3 regions of the Amycolatopsis sp. NBC_00345 genome follow, and region 3 is predicted to be linked to each of the others. Evidence: riboswitches for the same ligand, from Rfam matches in the RefSeq annotation. Region 3 holds a riboswitch; each other region holds the start of a gene.

Region 1 (4,622 bases), 480 kb from region 3:
CCGCGCCGCCTCGATGCTGGTGACGTCGGCGTCGAGCGCGTCGATCGCGGGCAGCACCTCGCCGAACTCCGAGTAGCACATGTGCGTGTGGACCTGGGTGGCGTCGGCCGCCCCGGAAGTCGCGACGCGGAACGCGCGCACGGCCCACGCGAAGTACGCCTCGTGCCCGGCCGCACGCAGCGGCAGCAGCTCCCGCAGCGCGGGCTCGTCGACCTGGACCACCCGCACGCCCGCGGCCTCCAGGTCGCCCACCTCGTCACGGATCGCCAGCGCGACCTGCAGCGCGGTGTCGGCCAGCGGCTGGTCGTCCCGGACGAACGACCACGCCAGGATCGTCACCGGGCCGGTCAGCATGCCCTTCACCGGCTTTTCGCTGAGCTGCTGGGCGTACCGCGCCCACGGGACGGTCATCGGCGCCGGCCGCGAGACGTCGCCGAACAGGATCGGCGGGCGGACGCAGCGGGAGCCATAGGACTGCACCCAGCCGAACTCGGTGGCGGCAAAGCCGTCCAGCTGCTCGGCGAAGTACTGCACCATGTCGTTGCGTTCCGGCTCGCCGTGCACCAGCACGTCGAGGCCCAGCTCTTCCTGCAGCCGCACCACGCGCTCGATCTCGGCGTGCATCGCGGCGACGTAACCGGCCTCGTCCAGCTCGCCCGAGCGCAGCGCCGCGCGGGCCTTGCGGACGTCGGTGGTCTGCGGGAATGAGCCGATCGTGGTCGTCGGCAACGGCGGCAGGCCCAGCTCGGCCTGTTGCGCCGCCGCGCGCTGCTCGTACGGCGGGCGCGTGGCGTCTTCCGGCCGCAGGGCGGCGAGCCGTTCCCGCACGCGCGGGTCGGTCACCTCGGTGGCCGCGGCGCGGTCCGCCACGGCCGCACGGGCCGCGGTGAGGTCCACGTCCTCCTCGCGCAGCGCTCGGCCGAGCAGCACCACCTCGTCCACCTTCTGCCGCGCGAACGCCAGCCAGCCCTTCAGCCGGGCGTCGAGGCTCGTCTCACGCTCGACGTCGTAGGGCACGTGCAGCAGCGAACAGGACGTCGAGACGCTCACGGACGCGGCCGTGCCGAGCAGCTTGCGGGCCTTCTCCAGCGCGCGGTCCGGGTCGGTGCGCCACACGTTGCGGCCGTCGACCACCCCCGCGAGCACCTCCTTGTCCCGCAACGCGCCCTCGGCCGCGACGTCGTCCACAAAGGACTCGTCGGTGACCAGGTCGACGGCCAGCGCCTCGATGGGGGAGCGGGCCAGCACACCGAGCCCGCGCCCGAGCCCGCCGAAGTACCCGGCGACGAGGATCTTCGGCCGGTCCTCGGACTTGGCCAGCACGTGGTACGCGCGGGTCAGCGCGTTCAGCTCGGCGGTGGTGCGGTCGCCGGCGAAGGCCGGCTCGTCGAGCTGGACCCACTCCACGCCTTCGTCGCGCAGCTGGCGCAACAACTCGGCGTACGCCGGGAGCAGTTCGTCGAGCAGCTCCAGCGGCTCGAAGCCCGGCACGGTCGCCTTCGCCAGCAGCAGGAACGTGACCGGGCCGACGAGCACCGGCCGCGTCTCGATGCCGAGCGCGCGGGCCTCGCGGTACTCGTCGAGCGGCTTGCTGCCGGTCAGCGTGAACTTCGTGTCCGGGCCCAGCTCCGGGACCAGGTAGTGATAGTTGGTGTCGAACCACTTCGTCATCTCGAGCGCGGGCGCGTCCTGTACCCCGCGCGCCGCCGCGAAATAGGTGTCCAGCGGCGAAAGCCCCAGACCCGTGAAGCGCTCCGGCAGCGCGCCGAACAGCTCGGCGGTGTCGAGCACGTGGTCGTAGTGGGAGAAGGTGCCGGACGGGATCGAGTCCAGCCCGGCGTCGCGGTGCCCGGTCCAGGCGCGGGTCCGCAGCGCGCGGCCGGTGGCCAGCAGCTCCGCCGCGTCGATCCGGCCCGCCCAGTACCGCTCCAGGGCGCGCTTGAGCTCCCGGTCCGGCCCGATGCGCGGGCTGCCCAGGATGGTGGTGCCGATGGTGTTCACAGCTCTCTCCTCGCGAGCTCGCCGAACGAGTCCGGACGCGCGAAGGGGCCGCGTGTTCGGTCGCGCCTGCTCCCACGAGGCCCGGACTCACGCACGCCGACGGCGCGCGTGCCACAGGCAGGTCTTCGGACTGGTGGGCGCCGTGCTCGCGCCTACTCGCCGTCGCTTCCCGGGCTCGCGCCCAGTGCTGTACCACTTGTCGTGGTGACGGCTTTCGTTCCCACTCACCGCTGCGGGGGCAGTCCCGGATTCACACCGGGTTCCCTGTTGCCTCGCCCCGGTCGCGGCCGCGAAAAAAGCCCGGCCACGCCCTGGGCGAACCAGTGGCGTGGCCGAGCCTAGCGGTCGGGGCCGAGCGTGGCACAAATCCCGCTCGATTCCCGGATGGCGGGATCAGTCCCAGTCCAGCGCCCCGCCCGACTGGTACTCGATGACGCGGGTCTCGAAGAAGTTCTTCTCCTTCTTCAGGTCCATCGCCTCGGACATCCACGGGAACGGGTTCTCCGTCTCGCCGAAGATGGGCGCGAGGCCGATCTGCTGCGCGCGCCGGTCGGTGATGAAGTGCATGTACTGCTCGCACAGCTGCGCCGACAGGCCGAGCATGCCGCGCGGCATGGTGTCGCGGGCGTAGGAGACCTCCAGCTCACACGCCTCCTTCAGCATCCCGCGCACCTCGGCCTGGAACTCCTCGGTCCACAGGTGCGGGTTCTCGATCTTGATCTGGTTGATGCAGTCGATGCCGAAGTTCAGGTGGATCGACTCGTCGCGCAGGATGTACTGGTACTGCTCGGCGATGCCGACCATCTTGTTCCGCCGGCCGAGCGAGAGGATCTGCGCGAAGCCGGTGTAGAACCACATGCCCTCGAAGATCACGTAGAACGCCACCAGGTCGCGCAGGAACGCGGTGTCGGCCTCCGGCGTCCCGGTCTCGAAGTCCGGGTCCTCCAGGTGCTGCGTGTACTTCAGCGCCCACGCGTCCTTGTCCGAAATGGACGGCACCTCGCGGTACATGTTGAACAGCTCGCCCTCGACCAGGCCGAGGCTCTCGCAGATGTACTGGAAGGTGTGCGTGTGCACGGCCTCCTCGAAGGCCTGGCGCAGCAGGTACTGGCGGCACTCCGGGTTGGTGATCTGCCGGTACACCGCGAGCACGATGTTGTTGGCCACCAGCGACTCCGCCGTGGCGAAGAAGCCGAGGTTGCGCTTGAGCATCTGCCGCTCGTCCTCGGTGAGGCCGTCCGGCGACTTCCACAGCGCGATGTCGGCCTGCATGGCGACCTCGGTCGGCATCCAGTGGTTGTTGCAGCCGGCGAGGTACTTCTCCCACGCCCAGCGGTACTTCATCGGCAGCAGCTGGTTCACGTCGGCGCGGGCGTTGATCATCCGCTTGTCGTCGACGTTGATCCGGGCGGCGCCGACCTCGATCTCACCGAGGCCGGTCACGCCGGTGCTCTCCACGTTGGTCATTCGGGTTTCTCCTGGGGAAAGCGGTGGGGGGCCCTGAAGGCCACCATGAGGGACCTGGATGCCCTCATGGTGGCCTTCAGGGCCGCGGGGCTACTGGCAGGCTTCGCAGTCGGGGTCGTCGATCCGGCAGGCGGCGCCTTCGGTGGCGACGAAGTCGACGTCGTCGACCTTCGGCATCTCCTTGGGCTCCGGCTTCGCGGCGGGCGGCGTGACGGGCACGGCCGGGACCGCGGCGGCCGGGACCGCGGCGGCCGGGACCGCGGCCGAGGCGGACGGCGCCGGCGCGACCGACGGGGACGGAGCGGCGGCAGCGGCCGGAGCGGCAGCGGCCGGGGCGGTCGTGGTGGCGGCGGCGGAGACGGCGTTCAGCTTGCCGTCGGTGCCGCGCAGGGTGCTCTTCTCCACGTGCGTCGCGGACTGGGCGCGCAGGTAGTACGTGGTCTTGAGGCCCTTGTGCCACGCGTAGCGGTACAGCTCGTCGAGCTTGCGGCCGCTGGGCGCCGCGATGTACAGGTTCAGCGACTGCGCCTGGTCGATCCACTTCTGCCGGACCGAGCCGGCGTCCACGATCCACTTCGACTCGATCTCGAACGCGGTGGCGTAGAGCGCCTTCAGGTCGTCCGGCACGCGGTCGATCTGGCCGAGGCTGCCGTCGAAGTACTTCAGGTCGCTGACCATCACCTCGTCCCACAGGCCGCGGGCTTTGAGGCTCTTGACCAGGTGCGGGTTGACCACGGTGAAGTCGCCGGACATGTTCGACTTGACGAACAGGTTCTGGAACAGCGGCTCGATCGACTGGCCGACCCCGGAGATGTTGGAGATCGTCGCGGTCGGCGCGATCGCCATCACGTTGGAGTTGCGCATGCCGACGGTCTTGACCCGCTCGCGCAGCGGCGCCCAGTCGAGCGTCGAGGAGGTGTCGACGTCGAGGCCGTCGCCCTGGCGCGCGTCGATCAGCAGCTGCATCGAGTCGATCGGCAGGATGCCGCGGCTCCACAGCGAGCCCTCGAACGACTGGTACTGGCCCCGCTCCTCGGCCAGGTCGGTCGACGCGGAGATCGCGTAGTACGACACGTGCTCCATGCTGACGTCGGCGAACTTCACCGCGTCGGCGGAGGCGAACGGCACGCCGATCTCGAACAGCGCGTCCTGGA
Region 2 (4,622 bases), 4.1 Mb from region 3:
CACCGTCGCGAAAGGCCCGTTCGCGACAACCACCCCAGTCGCGAGGAGACCACCCGCACCAACCCCGCTCATGAACCCAGCGCCTCAGCGACCTCGTCCACCGTCAGCCATTCCTCCGGGGCCAGGATCTTCGCGACCTGCGGCGCGAATGCCGGTGACGACACGACGACCTCCGCCGTCGGGCCGTCTGCTACGACCTCGCCTTCGGCCATGACCACTACGCGGTGGGCGGTCGTCGCGACGAACTCCACGTCGTGGGTGGCCAGGAGGATTGCGTGGCCGTCCGAAGCGAGCGAAGCGAGCACCGACGCGAAGTGGCGCTTCGCCGGGTAATCGAGGCCTCGGGTGGGCTCGTCGAGGAGCAGGGCCGGGGGCGCGGCCGTCAGCTGCACCGCCAGCACCAACGCCAGCCGCTGCCCCTCCGACAGGTCACGCGGGTTCAGCGCACCGTCGACGCCGGGGACGAGCCGGTCCAGCAGCGACCGCGCCGTGCCCGGGGCGGCTGACGACTCCTTGTCCGCCTGCGTGCACTCGGCGTCCACCGTCTCCAGGTACAGCAGGTCCGCCGGGCTCTGCGGGACGAGGCCGACGCGCGCCCGCGCCGCGCGCGGCTTCAGCCGGGCCGGGTCCGCGCCCAGGACGTCGACCGTCCCGCCGGACCGCGGGCCGCTGCCCTGCAGCGCCCACAGCAGCGACGACTTCCCCGATCCGTTGCGCCCCATCAGCGCCACGACCTCACCCCGCCCCAGCCGCAGGTTCACCCCGCGCACGGCCGGCACGTCGCCGTACCGGACCTGCACCGCCGACGCCCGCACCACCCAGTCCCGGGAGCCGGAAACCCCCGAGGAAACCGGGCGCGAAAACGGAGCCAGCCGCGTCCGCAACGGGCCCGCCAGCCGCCGCGCGTCGCGCACGGAGAGCGGCAGCGGCGACCAGCCCGCCAGCCGGCCCAGCTCGACGATCGGCGGCGCGACGTCCGCGAAGGCGAACACCTCAGCGGGCGGGCCGGAGACCACCGAGCCGTCGCCGGGCAGGTACAGCACGCGGTCGGCGTACTGCGCGACGCGCTCCATCCGGTGCTCCGCGACGACCACCGTGGTCCCCAGGTCGTGCACCAGCCGCGTGATCGCGGCCAGCACCTCCTCGGCCGCCGTCGGGTCGAGCGCGGACGTCGGCTCGTCCAGCACCAGCACCCGTGGGTGCGCCGTGAGCACGGAGCCGATCGCCACGCGCTGCTGCTGCCCGCCGGAAAGAGTCCGAAGTGGACGGTAACGCAGGTCCGCGACGCCCAGCAGGTCCAGCGTCTCCTCGACGCGCTTGCGCATCACGTCCGGCGCCACGGCCAGCTGCTCCATGCCGTACGCCAGCTCCTCCTCGACGGTGTCCGTGACGAACCCCGCCAGCGGGTCCTGCCCGACCACCCCCACCACGGACGCCAGCTCACGCGGCGGGTGCGTCTCCGTGTCCAGCCCGGCCACGCGCACGCGCCCGGTCAGCCGGCCGCCGGTGAAATGCGGGACGAGCCCGTTGATCGCGCCGAGGAAAGTCGACTTGCCGACACCCGTTCGCCCCGCGACGAGGCACAGCTCGCCCTCCTCCACCACGAGGTCCACATCGGACAGGACGGGCCGCGCGGTACCGTCGTAAGTGACCCCGACGTGGGAGAACTCGATCACCGGGCGACCTCCAGCAACGGCACGGGACGCGGCGCCAGCCAGGCGGGCAGCGCCCCGATCAGCACGGACAACACCGGCAGGACCGGCAGCGACGGCCACTCCAGCCCGGACGGGTACAGCCCGGACGGCCCGGCCGCGAACAGCAGCGCGCACGCGCCGACCCCGCACAGCACCACCAGCGTTTCAGGCAGCCGCCACGGGTCGGGCCGGTACGCCGTGCGCCGGACGCGACGGCCGCCGAGCACGAACCCCGCCCCCGCCACCACCAGCCCGGCCGCCAGCATCGGGATGCCGAGCCAGGTCGACGTCCCGTCGAGCACGCCGTACACCCCGACGGCGACGCCGATCATCCCGGCGAGCACACACACCGCGATCACCGCGCGCACCCGCGGCGCGAGGTAACCCCGCCGCCCGTAGCCCCGCGAGTCCATCGCGGCGGCGAGCAGGAGCGAGCGGTCCATCGCGTCCGCGAGCACCGGCACGAAAATCCCCTTCACGACGCGGAAGCCGCGCGAACGTCCCGCTCGCAACCGCCGCGCGCGTCGCACCCGCTGCACGCTCTCCACCAGCTGCGGCGCCACCGAGAGCGCGACCGTGACGGCCGTGCCCACCTCGTACAACGCCCCGGGAACGGCCTTGAGCAGGCGTTTCGGGTTCGCCAGCGCGTTCGCGGCGCCGACGCAGAGCACGATCGCGGCGAGCCGCAGCCCGTCGTAGAAGCCGCCCAGCAGCTCCTCGGCCGACGTCGGGCCGAGCAGCGTGATCCCCGCGGCGGCCGCGGGCAGCGGGATGGTCGGCAGCGTGAACAGCACGTGCCCGCCGTCCTCGCCGCCGATGAGGATCCGGAACAGCACGCGCGACACCACGATCACCGCGCCGATGTAGGCGTACAGCCGGAAGGCGAGCGCCCAGGGTGCGTCCGTGCGCCGGTTGGCGACCACGAACCCGGCCACCGCGATCACCAGGCCGAGCAGCAGCGGGTTCGTGGTCCGGCTCGCGGCGACGGCGAGCGCGAGCGCCCACACCCACCACGCGCCGGGGTGCAGCGCGCGGGGGTTCCCGGTCAGCGGGACCCGCGACCGGCCGCGCGGCTCACGAGCGGTCCGCGCCACGCCTGCGCCGCAGCCCGGTCACCACTCCGGCGGCCGCGATCGCCACGATCACCACGATGCCGATCACCAGCCCCCACGGGAAACCGCTGTCCGACGCGGACGGGTCGGCCGGCGCCGGGGCCGGGGCGTTCGCCTGCCGGACGGGCGCGGTCCGCGGCGGCGGGTAGTCCGCGAACGCCTTGTTGTGCGCGAACGACCAGCCCTCGAAACTGCCCGCCGGCGGCTTCCAGCCCTGCGCGCCGACCTGGCTCGACTCCCACTTGCCGCCGTTCGTGGCGGTCCAGAAGCTCCACGACGCGCTCTCCGGCGGCATCCCGGTGCACGACTGGTCGGCGGGCTTGCCCTCGATCTTGCAGACCAGGGCCAGGCCGTACTTGCCGGCGCCGGCCAGGTCCAGGCCCGCGTTCTGCATGGCCGTGACGCCGTTCTCCTGCGGTCCGGGCGCGCAGCGGATGAGCGTGTCACCGCCGAGGTCCTGGTAGTCGACGATCACGGTGACGCCGGTGGCGTCCGGGCAGTAGCCGGCGGTGCCCTTCCCGGGCACAGTCGCGGCGGCGGGGCCGGCCCCGGCCAGGCCGACGGTGGACAGCAGCGCGCACGCGGCCAGAACTCGCCCCCAGGCGAGCGAAGTGACAGACATCGGTTGACGAACCTCGCATCGAGTCGGACCACGGCGGGCGATCCGGCTCACGGCCTTGGCCAGGCCGATCACGGTTGCGGGTCAGCGCCGGACTCGCACCGGCTTCCCCCGTTCGTGGCGTAGAACGCACTGACGTTAACCCACCGGAGGGACCCGCAGGAAGCGACAGCGGACACACCTACACTTCCGGGCGTGGGACTCGGACAGCTGCGCGTCGGACTCGTCGGAACCGGTCCGTGGGCGACCACGGTGCACGCGCCCGGGCTGGCCGACCATCCTGGGACAACGCTCGCCGCCGTCTGGGCCCGCCGGGCCGGCGCCGCGAAGGAGCTGGCCGACGCGCACGGGGCGATCGGCACCGACGACCTCGACGAGCTGTTCTCGCAGGTCGACGCGCTGGCGTTCGCCGTCCCGCCCGCCGTGCAGGCCGAGCTGGCGGTCAAGGCCGCCGAGGCGGGCAAGCACCTGATCCTGGAGAAGCCGATCGCCGCCGACCTGGCCGGCGCGCAGCGGCTGGCCGACGCCGTGGCCGCGAACAACGTCGCGTCGCTGGTCATGCTCACCCTGCGGTTCTCCACCCAGACCCGCGAGTGGCTCGAGGACATCACCCGCGCCGGTGGCTGGCGCGGCGGCGGCGCCCGCTGGCTGTCGGGCGCGCTGCTCGGCGGCCAGTACGCGGCTTCGGCCTGGCGCCAGGACACCACGGGCGGCGCGCTCGCGGACATCGGCCCGCACGCGTTCGACCTGCTCGACGCCGCACTCGGCCGGATCACCGACGTGCTCGCGGCCCACCGCGCCGAGGGTGACCTCTGGCAGCTGCTGCTGGCCCACGAGGGTGGCGCGACGAGCACCGCGACGCTCTCGCTGCACCTGCCGGTTCAGCCCACCGTGGTCGAGATCGCCGTCTACGGCGAGCAGGGATACCGGACACTCGGACGCAAAGCGGGCACAGCCGGGGAGTCCTACACCGCACTGCTGGATGACTTCGCCGCGATGATCGCGAGCGGCACCACCACTCACCCGTGCGACGTCCGGCGGGGCCTGCACCTGTCCTCGATCATCGAACGGGCCCGCGAGCTCGCCGAGTAGTACACAGGCCGTCCTCGCTAATTTCTGTTGTGAAATAAGGCTTTCGCCTAAGCGCCCGAAATCCTTCCACAGGGTTGTCCACAGCATCCACTGTGGACGGTCCGC
Region 3 (4,622 bases):
CCGGCACCGGGACGGCCGGGCTGCACTGGGGCGTCAAGCAGTCCTGGCGCGGCTACATCAGCCGGTTCGGCGGGACGATTACACCCTCGGCCGGGACCACCCTTGACCAAGCCGCGCCGGCCGCCGCGCCCTACCCCTACACCTGGCCGTTCACGAAGTCCGGCTACGACCCGGCGACGGGCAAGGGCACCGTGGCGTTCGGCGGCAAGGTCGGGTTCACCCTCGAGCCGCACCAGATCTGGGACTTCGGCTTCGCCGCCCCGGAGGTCACCTTCCGCGGCGACGGCACCGGCACGCTCAGCGGCACGGTCGGGTATTCCTTCTACGGCACCAAGGACGCGCCGCAGCAGGTCCGCGCGCCCGCGCCGGTGGTGTTCGCCGAGCTGAAGTTCGCCGGGGCGCCGCGGCAGCAGGGTGACGACGTGGTCGCCGACATCGCCTCGGCCACGCTGACGGAGGCGGGCGCCTCGGCGTTCGCGGGCTTCTACAAAACCGGTGACGCGCTGGACGCCGGGCAGCTCGTTTTCCCCGGCCAGGCCGGTAAACCGCCCACGGACCCGCCCACCGGCCCGCCGACGACCCCGCCCACGAACACCCCGCCGTCGTCCTGTGTGCTGCAGCCCGGCGCGGTCGCGCAGGGGAACCTGGTGTGGGGCTTCAAAAAGAGCTTCCGGCAGTACGTCGGCAACGGGACCGGAAACTCGATCACCGCGTCGGACGGCGCGGTGATCACCTCCGTCGACGAGGTGGCGAACTCCCGGCTCCCGTCCGGCGCCTACCGGTTCGCGTTGAAGTCCGGGCGGTACACCTCGGCGGGCGGGTTCACCGCGCAGTTCGGCGGGAAGGTCACCTTCAGCTACCCCGCGCACTTCTTCACGCTCTCCCTGGCGAACCCGAAGATCCAGGTGGCGCAAGGAAAGGGCACGCTGTACGCGGACGCCGAACTCGCCACCAGCACGGGCGCGCCGTCACCGCCGGTCAGCCGGCCGGGGGTGGCGCTCGCGACCCTCGACCTGACCGCGGCCCGCAACGAACCCGGTGCCGGGCTGCTCACCGTGTCCGGGATCAAGGCCGTGCTCAACCCGACGGACGTGTTCGCGGACTTCTACCACGGCGGCGAGCCGGCGGACGAGCCCGCGGTGACCCTCGCCGCGGACTGCGCGCAGCTGCCCGCCGCGGGCGGGACCGGCGGCACCGGCGCCGGGACGGGCGGGGGCAACGACCTGGTCCCCGACGTCGCGTTCCGGCCGGGCAACCTGGCCTCCACCGGCGCGACCCTCGCCCCGCTGTGGTGGGGCGCGGTCCTGCTGCTGGCCGGCACCGGCCTGGTGCTGTTCACCCGCCGGAGCCGGAAGACCTCGTGAACCGCCCCAATGTGGCGTTGGTTGCGTTGGACGCACCGAACGCCACATTGGGTGCGTTGAGCGCACCGAACGCCACATTGGGGCGCATCCCCCCGGAAGAAGGAACCGCAGATGGCCAACTGGCAACGGGGCGTGCTGCGCCTCATGGGCGTGCGCAACCACGCGGTCGAAGTGGTGTCGATCAAGGACTTCACCCCGTGGTACCGGCGGATCGTGTTCAGCGCGCCGGAGTTCGTGCGCGGGCTGGACGTGTTCCCGACGCTGTGGCTACGGCTGTGGGTGCCGAACCCGGCGCGCGGCGAGGGTGAAGTGAGCCAGCGGGGCTACACCTTCGTCGACGTCCGGCCCGGCGACGGCACGTTCGCGCTGGACTTCGTCCTCCACGAGACCGCGGGCCCGGCCGGCGAGTGGGCCCGCCGCGCGGAGCCCGGCGAAAAGCTCGAGGCCGCGCTCACCCCGGCGAAGATCTCGGTGCCCGACGGCACCACGGCCGTGCTCCTGGCCGGCGACGCGACCGCGTTGCCCGCGATCACCAGCTGGCTGGCGCATGTGCCGGACACCGTCGCCGTCCGCGTCTACCTCGAAGACTCCCACGACGACCACCTCGCCCTGCCACAGGAACCCCGCGCCGGCACCGAGTTCACCTGGGTCACCCCGGACGGCGAGCGAGGCGCCGCGCTCGCCGCGGCCATCACCGCGGCCGAAAGCGCCGCCCCCGACCGCTACGCGTGGGCGGCCGGCGAGCGGTCACTGGTCAAGGCCGTGCGCCCGGTCTTCCGCGACCACCTCGGCCTCGACCGGTCCCACAGCTTCACCCAGTCGTACTGGATCGAGGGCCGGTCGGCGGGCTGAGCAGCTCAGGCGTGCCGGAATTCCGGCGGTCGCTTCCCGGTGAACGCGGCCATGCCCTCTTTCTGGTCGTGCGTGGCGAAAGTCGAGTGGAAGACCCGGCGCTCGAACAGCAGCCCCTCGGCCAACCCGGTCTCGAACGCGCGGTTGACGACCTCCTTGGCCATCATCGTCGCGGGCGCGGACATGCTCGCGATCTTCGCGGCGACGGCCACCGCCTCCGTGAGCAGGTCCGCCGCCGGCACGATCCGCGACACCAGCCCGGCGCGCTCGGCCTCCTCGGCGTCCATCGTGCGGCCGGTGAGGCACAGGTCCATCGCCTTCGCCTTGCCGACCGCGCGGGTCAGCCGCTGCGAACCGCCCATGCCCGGGATGACGCCGAGGGTGATCTCGGACTGCCCGAACTTCGCCGTGTCGGCCGCGATCAGCAGGTCGCACATCATCGCCAGCTCGCAGCCGCCGCCGAGCGCGTACCCGGCGACCGCCGCGACCAGCGGCTTGCGGACGCGGGCCAGCGCGTCCCAGCCCGCGAACCAGTCGGCCGCGTGGGCCTCGGCGAACGACAGCGGCGCCATCTCCTTGATGTCGGCCCCGGCCGCGAACGCCCGGTCCGACCCGGTGAGCACGATCGCGCCGACGTCGGGGTCGTGGTCCAGCTCGGCCGCCGCGGCGGTGATCTCGGCCATGGCCCGGAGGTTCAGCGCGTTGAGCGCCTTCGGCCGGTCCAGCGTGATCAGCGCGACGCGCGGCTCCGGACGCCCGACGGTGATGGTCTCGTAGCTCATCTGGTGCTGCCCTTCCACAGAACACTAGGACGTCCGACTATATCTAGTCCGAGTAACTCCGCCAGGCCCGCGGCGGTGACCGTCCGCACAGCCGGGGCCAGTGGTGGCAACGGCAATTGACGCCCCCGCGCGCCGCGACGTACTGTCGTGCGGCGCGGCGGTTTCCCGAAGCCGGTGAGATTCCGGCACGGTCGCGCCACTGTGTGCCCGTGGCTGTACTGCAGCCGCGGGCAAGTCAGGTCGAGGAACCGCCGGGCCGCTCCAGCCGATGTGGGACGCGTTATCCCCTGAAGGAGGCCCCATGACCACCCTGCCCGCCGAATCCTCGACGCCGGTCGTCCTGCCCGTGACCAAGGCCGTTGTCTGGCTCGCCGGCGCGACCCTGCTGGCACTCGCGCTGTACTACTTCATCGGCATCGACCAGGGCGCGACCTCGGTGTTCGGCAGCGACATGCACATCCACGAGTTCGTGCACGACTCCCGGCACTTCCTCGGCTTCCCCTGTCACTGAACCTGATCCAGAACCACGGAAAGATCGGGACAACCGGACATGGAGAAGAAGCTCCTCCTGCGCGGCGCGCTCACCGGCGCCTTCGCGGGCCTGCTGGCGTTCGTCTTCGCCCGCATTTTCGCCGAACCGCAGATCCAGGCGGCGATCGACTACGAGAGCGGCCGGGACGCGGCGCAGGCCGTGCTGGACCAGGCCGCCGGGCAGCCGGCCGAGTCGGAGGGCCCCGAGCTGTTCAGCCGCGCCGTGCAGGCCAACGTCGGCATCGGCGCCGGGATGATCCTCTTCGGCTTGGCCATGGGCCTGCTGTTCACGGTCGTCTACACCGTCTGCCTCGGCCGCGTCGGCAAGGTGCGGCCGCGCACCCTGGCGCTGCTGGTGGCCGGCGCCGGGTTCCTCGGCATGTACCTGGTGCCGTTCCTGAAGTACCCGGCCAACCCGCCGTCCATCGGGCACCCGGACACCATCGGCGACCGCGGCGGGCTGTACCTGATCATGGTCGTGGGCTCGCTGGTGTTCCTGGCCGCCGCAGTCTGGCTCGGCCGGCGGCTCGCCCCGCGGCTGGGGATCTGGAACGCGTCCCTGATCGCGGGCGCCGCGTTCGTGGTCGTGATCGGGATCCTGATGGCCGTGCTGCCGCCGTTCGGGCACCTGTCGGCGAACGTGGCCGAGTACGGCGTCCAGCCCACCGAAACCCCGCTGCCGCTGAAGAACCCGGCCGGCGCGATCGTCTACCCGGGCTTCCCGGCCGACACGCTGTTCGACTTCCGCTTCTACTCCCTCATCGCGCAGGTGATCCTGTGGGGCGCGCTCGGGCTGTCGTTCGGCCCGCTCGCCGAACGGCTGCTCAGCCGCGAACGCCGGACCACCGCCACGCAGGCCGTGTGACAGAGGACTTCGCCGGCCTCGGCCCGTTCTTCGCGGTACACACGCACGTCACGGGCGCCACGGCCACACCGCCGTGGCGCCCGCTCGACGAGCTGGTGGCCGACGAGAGCGTGCTCGGCTCCCGCATCGCCTCCGTCCGGACCGCGCTCGCGGGCGGCCGCCCGGACGACGCCGTCGAGTGGCGGGTCGCGGCGTCCGTGACACACCTCGGCATGGTGGCCCGGCTGC

The links. Region 3 has a riboswitch for cobalamin ahead of OG943_RS05765 (CbtB domain-containing protein). Riboswitches for the same ligand answer to the same signal wherever they lie in the genome.
Region 1: it holds a riboswitch for cobalamin, as region 3 does, so the genes downstream of both, metE (5-methyltetrahydropteroyltriglutamate--homocysteine S-methyltransferase) here and OG943_RS05765 (CbtB domain-containing protein) in region 3, are expected to answer to the same signal.
Region 2: it holds a riboswitch for cobalamin, as region 3 does, so the genes downstream of both, OG943_RS34935 (hypothetical protein) here and OG943_RS05765 (CbtB domain-containing protein) in region 3, are expected to answer to the same signal.

What each region holds. Positions count from the first base shown of each region.
Region 1 covers NZ_CP107995.1:772,149-776,770, forward strand. The annotation lists gene metE (5-methyltetrahydropteroyltriglutamate--homocysteine S-methyltransferase) at 1-2,001, opposite strand, end outside; cobalamin riboswitch at 2,114-2,327, opposite strand; gene OG943_RS03620 (ribonucleotide-diphosphate reductase subunit beta) at 2,395-3,468, opposite strand; gene OG943_RS03625 (ribonucleoside-diphosphate reductase subunit alpha) at 3,559-4,622, opposite strand, start outside.
Region 2 covers NZ_CP107995.1:7,745,074-7,749,695, forward strand. The annotation lists gene OG943_RS34925 (ABC transporter ATP-binding protein) at 69-1,676, opposite strand; gene OG943_RS34930 (CbiQ family ECF transporter T component) at 1,673-2,722, opposite strand; gene OG943_RS34935 (hypothetical protein) at 2,769-3,428, opposite strand; cobalamin riboswitch at 3,444-3,577, opposite strand; gene OG943_RS34940 (Gfo/Idh/MocA family protein) at 3,621-4,517, shown strand.
Region 3 covers NZ_CP107995.1:1,255,512-1,260,133, reverse strand. The annotation lists gene OG943_RS05780 (HtaA domain-containing protein) at 1-1,364, shown strand, start outside; gene OG943_RS05775 (siderophore-interacting protein) at 1,476-2,216, shown strand; gene OG943_RS05770 (enoyl-CoA hydratase) at 2,222-2,998, opposite strand; cobalamin riboswitch at 3,140-3,265, shown strand; gene OG943_RS05765 (CbtB domain-containing protein) at 3,300-3,509, shown strand; gene OG943_RS05760 (CbtA family protein) at 3,549-4,394, shown strand; gene OG943_RS05755 ((2Fe-2S)-binding protein) at 4,391-4,622, shown strand, end outside.